DNA from 2 places in the Roseateles sp. GW821-FHT09G03 genome. Region 1 is predicted to be linked to the other one. Evidence: riboswitches for the same ligand, from Rfam matches in the RefSeq annotation. Region 1 holds a riboswitch; the other holds the start of a gene.
What was found. Region 1 has a riboswitch for S-adenosylhomocysteine ahead of metH (methionine synthase). Riboswitches for the same ligand answer to the same signal wherever they lie in the genome.
Positions count from the first base shown of each region.

Region 2: another riboswitch for S-adenosylhomocysteine. It lies ahead of ahcY (adenosylhomocysteinase); the one in region 1 lies ahead of metH (methionine synthase).

Region 1 covers NZ_JBWKOK010000002.1:857,837-863,747, forward strand. The annotation lists gene AC07OZ_RS11055 (homocysteine S-methyltransferase family protein) at 1-685, shown strand, start outside; gene AC07OZ_RS11060 (HD-GYP domain-containing protein) at 716-1,921, opposite strand; S-adenosyl-L-homocysteine riboswitch at 2,100-2,204, shown strand; gene metH (methionine synthase) at 2,364-5,066, shown strand; gene AC07OZ_RS11070 (glycine zipper 2TM domain-containing protein) at 5,256-5,911, shown strand, end outside.
Region 2 covers NZ_JBWKOK010000003.1:57,165-63,075, reverse strand. The annotation lists gene AC07OZ_RS12540 (hypothetical protein) at 119-289, shown strand; gene infA (translation initiation factor IF-1) at 375-632, shown strand; gene AC07OZ_RS12530 (oxidoreductase-like domain-containing protein) at 682-891, shown strand; gene AC07OZ_RS12525 (hypothetical protein) at 1,102-1,584, shown strand; gene AC07OZ_RS12520 (HAD-IIB family hydrolase) at 1,512-2,303, opposite strand; S-adenosyl-L-homocysteine riboswitch at 2,386-2,484, shown strand; gene ahcY (adenosylhomocysteinase) at 2,587-4,020, shown strand; gene AC07OZ_RS12510 (TlyA family RNA methyltransferase) at 4,054-4,785, shown strand; gene metF (methylenetetrahydrofolate reductase [NAD(P)H]) at 4,782-5,621, shown strand; gene AC07OZ_RS12500 (OmpW/AlkL family protein) at 5,751-5,911, shown strand, end outside.

The DNA.
Region 1 (5,911 bases):
GAAGCCGCGCTTCGCGGCCGGCGCGCTCGGCCCGACGCCGCGCACGGCGTCGATCAGCCCTGACGTCAACGATCCCGGCGCCCGCAACGTCGATTTCGACACCCTGCGCAAGGCCTACTACGACCAGGCCAAGGCCATGCTGGAGGGCGGCGTCGACCTGTTCCTGATCGAGACCATCTTCGACACGCTCAACGCCAAGGCCGCGATCTTCGCGGTCGACGAGCTGATGGACGACACCGGCGAACGCCTGCCGGTGATCATCTCCGGCACGGTGACCGACGCGTCGGGCCGCATCCTGTCGGGGCAGACGGTGACGGCGTTCTGGCACTCGGTGCGGCATGCGCAGCCGATCGCGATCGGCTTGAACTGCGCGCTCGGCGCGGCGCTGATGCGGCCCTACATCGAGGAACTCTCGAAGGCGGCCGGCGACACGCCGATCTCCTGCTACCCCAACGCCGGGCTGCCCAACCCGATGAGCGACACCGGCTTCGACGAGACGCCGGATGTCACCGGCCGCCTGGTCGGCGAGTTCGCCGCCGCAGGCTTCCTGAACATCGCGGGCGGCTGCTGCGGCACGACGCCGGACCACATCCGGGCGATCGCGCAGAAGGTCTCCGCCTACCAGCCGCGCCGCTGGGGCAGCAAGCTGTTCAGCGGGCTGGTCGAGGAAACCGAAGAGGCCTGATCCCGGCGCGGCTCGCGGCCGCGCGGGCGATCAATACAACTTCAACATCGCATCCATGTTGATCCGCAGGCGGATCTCATGCGGCGCGAGGCTGGCCGTGATGGCCTGCGCCTGCAGGCGCGTGTCGCGCAGCACCGGCGACGTCAACGGCGTGCCGCTGCGGCCGAGCAGCGAGGCCACCAGCGGCGCGTTGGCGCTGTGGCCGCGCTTGAGGACCATGCCTTCCTCGCCGTTGGCCAGCCGCACCAGCGACCCGGGCGGGTAGAGCCCGATCGCCTTGATCAGCGCGGCACCGGCCTCGTCGGGCTGCTGGAGCTCGTCGAGGTAGACCGCCCGCGCCGCCTGTGCCGCGGACAACGGCCGGCGGCTGCGCCGCGGGCTCAGGCGGGCGCCGTAGACGTCGGCGCGCCGGAGCAGCCGCGCCATCAACTCGCCGTCGGAACGGCCGCTCAGCGGTCCCGGGCCGGCGTCGTGATGCAGGCGCACGGCGGTCAGCCAGTCCTCGTCGTCGACGCCGATCGCCAGCAGCGTCGCCGCCGCGCGGTCGCCGTGACCGGCGAGCTGTTCGCGCTGCGCCTCGCCGAGCGCCTCCGGGCGCATCGCATGCTGGTCCTGCTGCGCGCCGCTGTCGAGGTTCATCGTCAGCGCCGCCAGCCCGAGCGTGCGGCGGCGGCCTTCGCCCCAACCCAGCTGGCGCGTCGTCATCTCGACCAGCGCCAGCGACAGCAGCGCATGCCGCGCGCTGTACTGCAGCGGCTCCTGGCCGGCGTCGTGCACGAGCATCGCCAGCGAGGCGTCCGGTTGCTGCGTCAGCCGGCCCAGCACCTTGTCGAGCAGCTCCGTCAGGCGCAGCAGGAAGTCCGGCCGCCGCGCATCGCGCAGCACCTGCTGCGCGTGCCATTGCAGGTCGGCCCAGATGGCGGTGTGCGCCGGCGCCGTCTGCTGCGGCATCGGCATCGGGCGCGTGGGCTTGTATTCGGCGGTCGCGTTGGCCAGCGCCGACATCGACGCACCCTGCAGCATCATCGTGTCGAGCTTGTGGGCGAGGGCGCGCTGGTACTCGCGCGTCTCATGCGCCTGCACGAACGGCCCGCGGGCCAGCAGGTCGCGGACCTGCGGGGTGTCGGGCAGCGGATGCCCGGAGGCGAACAGCAGATGTCCCGCCGCGTCGCGCAGCGAGAACGTCAGCACCTGTCCCACGCGCAGGCTGTTGGGAGGAAGTTGGACCAGATCCACGGCGGCTTCCCATCGACGTGTCGTCGTCTTGTCGTTGTTGTGTCGTTGCGCCGCGCAGGATACGGGCGCACGCGGCCCCGCAAGGCATTACGGCACGAACAAACCAGGGCCGGATCGGTAGAATGCACGCTGTTCCCGCTACCAGCAAGGCCGCACCCGCGCCCCTGCGGCGGCGGTGGTTTCCGAGGAGCGTTGCGACAGGTCCCGTCACCCGGGTGCCCGCCAGGCTCGGAACGGCGGTGTCGGACTCCCGGACACCGCCTCACAACGGCGCTCACCGACCCGCGTTCCGCGGGGTTGCGGTGAGTTGCGCGGCCCCGTCTTTCGTTCCAGCTCACGTCCAGCTTCGAAAAGCGCCGCCGCCATGTCCGCCCCGAATTCCGCCGCCAACGCCCCCGACCTGTCCGCCGCGCAGGGCGCGACGCCCGTCGCCGTGCCGCCGATGAAGCTCTCCGGCCTGGAGCCGGTGAACATCGGCGCGGGCACGCTCTTCGTGAACATCGGCGAGCGCACCAACGTCACCGGCTCGAAGGCCTTCGCGCGGCTGATCCTGAACGGCGAGTTCGAGGCCGCGTTGAGCGTCGCCCGCCAGCAGGTCGAGAACGGCGCGCAGGTCATCGACATCAACATGGACGAGGCCATGCTCGACAGCAAGGCCGCGATGGTGCGCTTCCTCAACCTGATCGCCTCGGAGCCCGAGATCGCGCGCGTGCCGATCATGATCGACTCCTCCAAGTGGGAGGTGATCGAGGCCGGCCTGAAGTGCATCCAGGGCAAGGGCATCGTCAACTCGATCTCGCTGAAGGAAGGCGAGGCGGAGTTCCGCCGCCAGGCCAAGCTGATCCGCCGCTACGGCGCGGCCACGGTGGTGATGGCCTTCGACGAGACCGGACAGGCCGACACCTACCAGCGCAAGATCGAGATCTGCACCCGCGCCTACCGGATGCTGGTGGACGAGATCGGCTTCCCGCCCGAGGACATCATCTTCGACCCCAACATCTTCGCGATCGCCACCGGCATCGAGGAGCACAACAACTACGCCGTCGACTTCATCGAGGCGACGCGCTGGATCAAGCGCAACCTGCCCGGCGCGAAGGTCAGCGGCGGCGTGTCCAACGTGTCGTTCAGCTTCCGCGGCAACGAGCCGGTGCGCGAGGCCATCCACACGGTGTTCCTGTACCACGCGATCCAGGCCGGCATGGACATGGGCATCGTCAACGCCGGCATGGTCGGCGTCTACGACGAGATCCCCGCCGACCTGCGCGAGCGCGTCGAGGACGTGGTGCTGAACCGCCGCGAGGATTCGACCGAGCGGCTGCTCGAGGTGGCCGAGACGGTCAAGGGCGCCGCCAAGGACGACAGCGCCAAGCTGGCCTGGCGCGCCGGCGACGTCGCCGCGCGGCTGTCGCATGCGCTGATCCACGGCATCACCGACTTCATCGTCGAGGACACCGAGGAAGCCTGGCAAGGCATCCTCGCCAAGGGCGGCCGGCCGCTGCACGTGATCGAAGGGCCGCTGATGGCCGGCATGAACGTCGTCGGCGACCTGTTCGGCGCCGGCAAGATGTTCCTGCCGCAGGTGGTGAAGAGCGCGCGGGTGATGAAGTCCGCCGTCGCGCACCTGGTGCCCTACATCGAGGAAGAGAAACGTCTGATGGCCGAAGCCGGCGAGGACGTGCGCTCCAAGGGCAAGATCGTCATCGCGACGGTGAAGGGCGACGTGCACGACATCGGCAAGAACATCGTGACGGTGGTCCTGCAGTGCAACAACTTCGAGGTCGTCAACATGGGCGTGATGGTCCCGTGCCAGGACATCCTCGCGAAGGCCAAGGTCGAGGGCGCGGACATCATCGGGCTGTCGGGCCTGATCACGCCCAGCCTCGAGGAGATGCAGTACGTCGCCGCCGAGATGCAGCGCGACGACTACTTCCGCATGAAGAAGATCCCGCTGCTGATCGGCGGCGCGACGACCAGCCGCGTGCACACGGCCGTCAAGATCTCGCCGCACTATGAAGGCCCGGTGGTCTATGTGCCGGACGCGTCGCGTTCGGTGGGGGTGTGTTCGGACCTGCTGTCCGACGAGCGCGCCACGCGTTTCATCGACGAACTGAAGTCCGACTACGAGAAGGTCCGCGAGCTGCACGCCAACAAGAAGCAGACGCCGATGGTGACGCTGGCGCAGGCGCGCGCGAACAAGCACTGCGCCGACTTCACGACCTACACGCCGGCAGTGCCACGCTTCATCGGCAAACGCCAATTCCGCAACTACGACCTGGCCGAGCTCGCGCAGTGCATCGACTGGGGCCCGTTCTTCCAGACCTGGGACCTGGCGGGCCCGTTCCCGGCGATCCTCAAGGACGAGATCGTCGGCACCGAGGCGCAACGCGTGTTCAGCGACGGCAAGCGCATGCTGCAGCGGCTGATCGAGGGCCGCTGGCTGACCGCCAGCGGCGTGATGGGCCTGTACCCCGCCGCGCAGGTGAACGACGACGACATCGAGATCTACAGCGACGAGTCGCGCACCGAGGTGCTGATGACCTGGCGCGGGCTGCGCATGCAGACCGAGCGGCCGGTCGTCGACGGCGTGCGCCGGCCCAACCGGGCGCTGGCCGACTTCATCGCGGCCAAGGGCACGGTGCCGGATTACATCGGGCTGTTCGCGGTCACCGCGGGCCTGGGCGTGGACAAGAAGGAGCAGCAGTTCATCGACGACCTGGACGACTACTCCGCGATCATGCTGAAGGCGCTGGCCGATCGCCTGGCCGAGGCCTTCGCCGAACGGTTGCACCAGCGCGTGCGGCTGGACCTCTGGGGCTATGCGGCGGACGAGACGCTCAGCAACGAGGAGCTCATTGCCGAGTCCTACCGGGGCATCCGTCCGGCGCCGGGTTATCCGGCCTGCCCGGACCACCTGGTCAAGCGGGACATGTTCCGCGTGCTCCAGGCCGAGGACATCGGCATGGCGCTCACCGAAGGCATGGCGATGACGCCGGCGGCCAGCGTCAGCGGCTTCTATCTGGCGCATCCGGAGGCGGCGTACTTCAACGTCGGCCGCATCGGGGACGATCAGGTGGCGGACTGGGCGGCCCGGATGGCGCTCGACCACCAGGACGCGCAACGGGCGCTGGCGCCGCTGCTCGGCTGACCCGCCGCCGCGCTGTTGCGACGCGGCAGCGACGCGCCGGCGCAACGAAAACCGCAGGATGCGGCCTTGTCCTACAGGCCGCGTTTCACCCCTTTACAAACGGGACAGTTTTCGGCCCCCGCGACTTGTAACAGCGTGGCATTCTTCGCCCATCCCCCGTTGCTAGGGGAAAACCATAAGAGGTGAATCATGGCGTTGAATACCAATCAGAAGATCGCGGCTGGGGCCGTTGGGGCGACCGTGCTGGTCGTGGCGGCCTTCTTCGCAGGGCGTCAAGCGGCGCCGTCCCTGCCCGATTCGCCGGTGGCGGCGACCGAGCAGCAGGGCAACATCGTCGACCGCAATGGCGCCAACGCCGCGGACGAGTCCCGGGCGGCCCGCCGTTCCGGCGATGACGCGGTCCAGCAGCGTCCGGCCAACGACTCGCGCCGCGTGGCGCAGCAACAGGCGCCGCGGGACGGCGGTTCGACCGGTTATGCGGACAACAACGGCACGTCCGGTTCCGCCCAGTCCGAATCCCGCATCTGCTCGGCCTGCGCGACGGTGCTGTCGGTCCACACCGAGGCCCGTCAGGGCCAAGGCACCGGCATCGGTGTCGTCGGCGGCGCGGTGGTCGGCGGCCTGCTGGGCAGCGCGGTCGGCGGCGGTACCGGCAAGAAGATCGCCACCGTCGGTGGCGCGGTCGCGGGCGGCTACGCCGGCAACGAAATCGAGAAGCGCCAGCGCAGCACGACCGTGTGGGTGGTCAAGATGCGCAACGCCGACCAGAGCAACCGCACGATGACCTTCAGCCACGACCCGGGCGTGCAGGCCGGCGACGTCGTGCGCGCCAGCGAAGGTCAGCT
Region 2 (5,911 bases), on a different contig from region 1:
CACACCTTCCCACACCGCGCCAAGACGGTTGCTTATTGCGATTGCCTGTCAAGGCGCACACCTCAAAATAATGATGCATAACAAACGCATTGAGGTGGGGCGATTCCTTGTCTCACCGATGACCAAACCCCATGCCGACGGCGGATTCGCCGCGGCCGTCTCGATCCAGTCGGGACGCGGCATGGCCAGCATTGATCGTGTCATGCGATTCGTGCCGACCTTCGAGACCCGCCGCGCCGCGTTGCGCTATGCGGAGACCGAAGGCACCGCCTGGGCGCGCAGCCACTGAGCCGCGCGCCGCTGATATCCAGGGCGAAGGCCTGCGGCAGACCGCGGCTGGCGCCGTTTTCATCTTCAAGAATGGAGCAAGCCGTATGGCCAAGGAAGAACTGATCGAAATGCAGGGTGTCGTCAACGAAATCCTGCCGGACTCGCGCTTCCGCGTGACGCTGGAAAACGGCCATCAGGTCATCGCCTACACGGGCGGCAAGATGCGCAAGCATCACATCCGCATCCTGGCCGGCGACGCCGTCTCCCTGGAAATGTCGCCGTACGACCTGACCAAGGGCCGGATCACCTTCCGTCACCTGCAGCGTTCGAACCACTCGGGCCCGCCGCCGGTCCGTCGCTGACGCGCCTTGCCGCGGGAGGCCACGGCCTCCTGCGGGAGCATCGCCAGCCATGACCGACGTCCAGACCGATTCCGCCGCCGTCCCTGCCTCGCTCGAGGCGGGCGACGATCCGATGCCCGTGCCGCCGCCGCAGCCGGACATCGATGCGTGCTGCGGCAACGGCTGCGACCCGTGCATCTTCGACCTGCACGATCTCGCGATGGACGCGTACCGCCAGGCCCTGCGTGCCTGGAAGGTCCGCCATCCCGAAGCCTCCTGAACGTCGGAGTCCTGACGATTCTCCGAACCCCACCCGAAGGGCCGCCTCGCGCGGCCCTTTTCTTTTTGGACACCCCTTGGCGGGGTGTTTTCGTTTCGTGACGTTTTCGGGGACATCCCCCGATTCAGAACCGGCTCCCCCTGGCCGACATCAAGGACAGGCGCCGTACTTGCCACAACGGCGCGGTGCTCCCGCCCTCCGGAGGTCTCGATGTTCATGACCGGCCAGAACCGTTTCCACGTCGCGCATTCGGACGCGCAGGCCAATCTGCGCTTCGCGCTGGCGCGATTGAGCGCCGATTGGCGGGGCCTCGATCCGCTCGGGCTCGAGATCCTGCTGCGTCACCTGCTGATGGCGGAACACCGCTGCATGCCGCATCCCAGCGTGATGCGCGAGCGCCCGACCAACCGATGGCTGCTGCCGCGGCTGCGCCGTCGGCGGATCGACGTGGCGGAGCGCCTGATCGCCGTCGGGGGACGGGTCAGCCACGCGGCGCTGGCCCGCGTGCTGCCGCGCGGTCATGATTGGCCGGGCGTGTCGGCGCTCGTCGGCCGCCATGCGTGGGACCCGGTCGAGGGACGCCAGCCGCGGCCCCACCGCCCGGCCGTCGAGGAGACGGTCTACCCGCGTGCCGACAGCAGCGCCCGGGCCACTTCCGCGAAGCCGTCGCCGCGCTCGGTCGCGGTGACATAGGCGGGCGGGTGATCCAGCATCGGCAGGAAACGCGCGATGTTGGCCACCCCCACCGACAGCGGCATGCGTTCGAACATCACTTGATCGTTCGTCGAGTCGCCGACATAGACCCACTCGGCCGGATCGAAGTCCAGGCCCGTCAGCCGTTTGACCGCCCAGTGCGCGGCGGTCCACTTGCTGTGATCGCCTATCCAGCCGTTCACGTGGATCGAGCTAACCGTCGCCACCAGCCCATGCGCACGCATCCGGTCGCAGACGGCGGCGATCGCGTCGTCGGCGAGCGTCGTGAACTCGCTGTGGTCGATCGCGATGTCGGTCAGACGGCCCGCGCTGTCGCGCGCGAGCACGGCGCCGGGCACGGTCGCCACGATCTCGCTCGCGCAGGCTTGCAGCCGCGCGAAATTCGTCAACCGCGTGGCGTCGTCCTGGGCGAATTCGGTCGTCAGCGCCAACCCCTCGCGGTGCAGCAGCACCCCGCCGTTCTCAGCGACGATTCCTCTGACGGGCCAATCCATCGCGAATGGCTCGCTCCAGCCGGCGGGCCGCCCCGTGATGGCGATGACCGGCACGCCGGCCGCCTGCAGCCGCTGCAGCGCCTCCAGCGCGGCGGGTGCGATGGCGCCATCCGCCGTCAGTGTGTCGTCGATGTCCGTCAACACCCCGCGCAGGGGGAACCAGGCCGCGCGAGGGCAGTCGCTCAGCGGGGGGATCGTTCGCATGGGGGGCGATTGTGGCCCCGGACACAACGCCGTCATCCAGGCGACGCACGGAACAAAACGGAACATGACTACAATCGCGCCCTGTTCCGAGGAGCGTTGCGACCTCCCATCCCATCGAGGCCAGGCTCGGAACCGCCGCGCGGCGACACGTCCGCGGCAATGGCAACCGCGCTCACCCGTCGACCCTTCGCAGGCCGGGTGAGGACCGAGCGGCAATCGCCCTCTCCGCTTCTCCCCGCTTCCTGACCGCTGGTGTCGACGGCCCTTCTTCGCAGGAGTCCGCATGAACGCCCAACTGAAGCCGCTGGCCCAAGACCAGTACCTGATCAAAGACCTGTCGCTGGCCGACTGGGGCCGCAAGGAGATCAAGATCGCCGAGAGCGAGATGCCCGCGCTGATGGCCATCCGCGAGGAATACGCCGCCGCGCAGCCGCTCAAGGGCGCGCGCATCACCGGCTCGCTGCACATGACGATCCAGACGGCCGTGCTGGTCGAGACGCTGCAGGCGCTGGGCGCCGAAGTGCGTTGGGCCTCCTGCAACATCTTCTCGACGCAGGACCACGCCGCCGCCGCGCTGGTCGCCGTCGGCACGCCGGTGTTCGCCTACAAGGGCGAGACGCTGGAGGACTACTGGGACTACACCCACCGCATCTTCGATTTCGGCGCCAAGGGCACCGCGGGCGAAGGCCCCAACATGATCCTGGACGACGGCGGCGACGCGACGCTGCTGATGCACCTGGGCCAGAAGGCCGAGAAGGATCTGTCCGTGCTGGCCAACCCGGGCAGCGAGGAAGAGCGCATCCTGTTCGCCGCGATCAAGAAGAAGATCGCCGAGGACGGCACCTGGTACACCCGCAAGAGCGCCGAGATCATCGGCGTCACCGAAGAGACGACCACGGGCGTGCACCGCCTGAAGGAAATGTCGGCCAAGGGCACGCTGCTGTTCCGCGCGATCAACGTCAACGACTCGGTCACCAAGAGCAAGTTCGACAACCTGTACGGCTGCCGCGAGTCGCTGGTGGACGGCATCAAGCGCGCCACCGACGTGATGATCGCCGGCAAGATCGCCGTGATCGCCGGTTACGGCGACGTGGGCAAGGGCTCCGCGCAGGCGATGCGCGCGCTGTCGGCCCAGGTCTGGGTCACCGAGATCGACCCGATCTGCGCCCTGCAGGCCGCGATGGAAGGCTTCCGCGTCGTGACGATGGAATACGCCGCCGACAAGGCCGACATCTTCGTCACCACGACCGGCAACAAGGGCGTGATCCGCCATGAGCACATGGCCGCGATGAAGCACAACGCCATCGTCTGCAACATCGGCCACTTCGACAACGAGATCGACATCGCCTCGATCGAGAAGTACGAGTGGGAAGAGATCAAGCCGCAGGTCGACCACGTGATCTTCCCGGACGGTAAACGCATCATCCTGCTGGCCAAGGGCCGTCTGGTGAACCTGGGCTGCGGCACGGGCCATCCGAGCTACGTGATGTCGTCGAGCTTCGCCAACCAGACGATCGCGCAGATCGAGCTGTTCGCGCACAAGGACGCCTACGCCGTCGGTCAGGTCTACGTGCTGCCCAAGCACCTGGACGAGCACGTCGCCCGCCTGCAGCTGAAGACGCTGAACGCGCAGCTCAGCGAGCTGACGGACGAGCAGGCCGCCTACATCGGCGTGTCGAAGTCGGGCCCGTACAAGCCCGACACCTACCGCTATTGATCCATTGACCCGAGACTGACCCGAGACCCGACCATGCGTGCTGACCAGCTGCTTCTTTCCCTTGGCCTGGCGCCCACGCGCTCGGCCGCCCAGCGGCTGATCGACGCGCGTGCGGTCGAGTGGGAAGGCCCCAAGGGCTGGACCGTCGTGCGCAAGTGCGGCGAGGACCTGCTGGAGACCACGCCCCTGCGCGTGACGGACGACGCCGAGCTGCGTTACGTCTCGCGCGGGGGGCTCAAGCTCGAAGGCGCGCTGGCCAAGGTCGGCGTGTCGGTGGCGGGCCTCACGGCGCTGGACATGGGCCAGAGCGCGGGCGGTTTCACCGACGTGCTGCTCAAGGCGGGTGCGACGCACGTGACCGGCATCGATGTCGGCCACAGCCAGCTGCATGAGACCTTGAAGGCGGACCCGCGCGTGACCGCCCATGAAGGCATGCACGTGAAAGACTACGTCCCCGCAGAGCCCTTCGATCTGGTCGTGGGCGACCTGAGCTTCATCTCGATGATCGGCACGCTCAAGCACGTGGTCGGCTGGCTCAAGCCGCAAGGCCAGGCGCTGCTGCTGATCAAGCCGCAGTACGAGCTGGGGCCGAAGGCCTTGAACAAGAACGGCATCGTCAAGGACAAGTCGCAGTACGCGGTGCTCAAGGAGCAGGCCGTGGCGGCCGCCGAGAAGCGCGACCTCGTCGTCCGGGGCTGGTTCGAAAGCCCCGTCACCGGCGGCGACGGCAACACCGAATTTTTCATCTGGGTACAGAAACCATGACGACGCCTGTCAGCATCGAATTCTTTCCGCCCAACACGCCCGTCGGCACCGAGAAGCTGAAGACAGTCGTGCAGGAACTGCGCGCGGTGAATCCGCAGTACTTCAGCGTCACCTACGGCGCGGGCGGCTCGACGCGCGAGAAGACGTTGTCGACCGTCGCGGACATCGCCTCGCAAGGCTTCGACGCGGCGCCGCACCTGTCCTGCGTGGGCTCGACGCGCGAGAACATCGCCGAGATCCTCGCGACCTACCGCGAGCAGAACATCCGCCGCGTCGTCGCGCTGCGCGGCGACCTGCCCAGCGGCACGGCGACGGCGGGCGAGTTCCGCTACGCCGCCGAGCTGGTGCGCTTCATCCGCGAGACGCAAGGCGCGGACTGGGACATCGAGGTCGCCGCCTATCCCGAGTACCACCCGCAGCAGCGCTACGCCGCGCGCGACCTGCAGTTCTTCGCGGACAAGGTGCGCGCTGGCGCCAGCGGCGCGATCACGCAGTTCTTCTACAACCCCGATGCCTACTTCCATTTCGTCGATGCGACGCGGGCCATCGGCGTGGACGTGCCCATCGTGCCGGGCATCATGCCGATCAACAACTTCGCGCGCATCGCGCAGTTCGCGCAGCGCGACGGCATCGAGATCCCGCGCTGGGTCGCGCTGAAGATGGAAGGCTACATGGACGACGCCGCCTCCGTGCGCGCCTTCGGCCTGGACGTCGTCACCCGGCTGTGCGAACGGCTGATCGCCGGCGGCGTGCCGGCGCTGCACTTCTACTCGCTCAACCAGAGCGCGCTCACGCTGGCGTTGTGCGAACGCCTCGGCTTCACAGCGAAAGCTTGATAAGGCGCAAGCGCCCCGCGCCATCAACAGGAACCGCTCCGGTTCACCGCCGTTCCTTGTGAACGGTCAAGGTTCTCGAGGAGCGGCACGCGTTCAATCCCGGTCATCCCATTGACCAGGAGTGATCGCATGTCCCGCACCCGCACCCCCGCGCTTTTCCGTCCCTCGATCGCCGTCGGCGTCGCACTGGCCGCGCTCGCCACCGCGATGGCGCCATCGGCCCACGCGCAGAGCAGCCCGTGGGTGTTCCGCGCCCGCGCGGTGAACATCGACCCGGCAGACAAGGACAG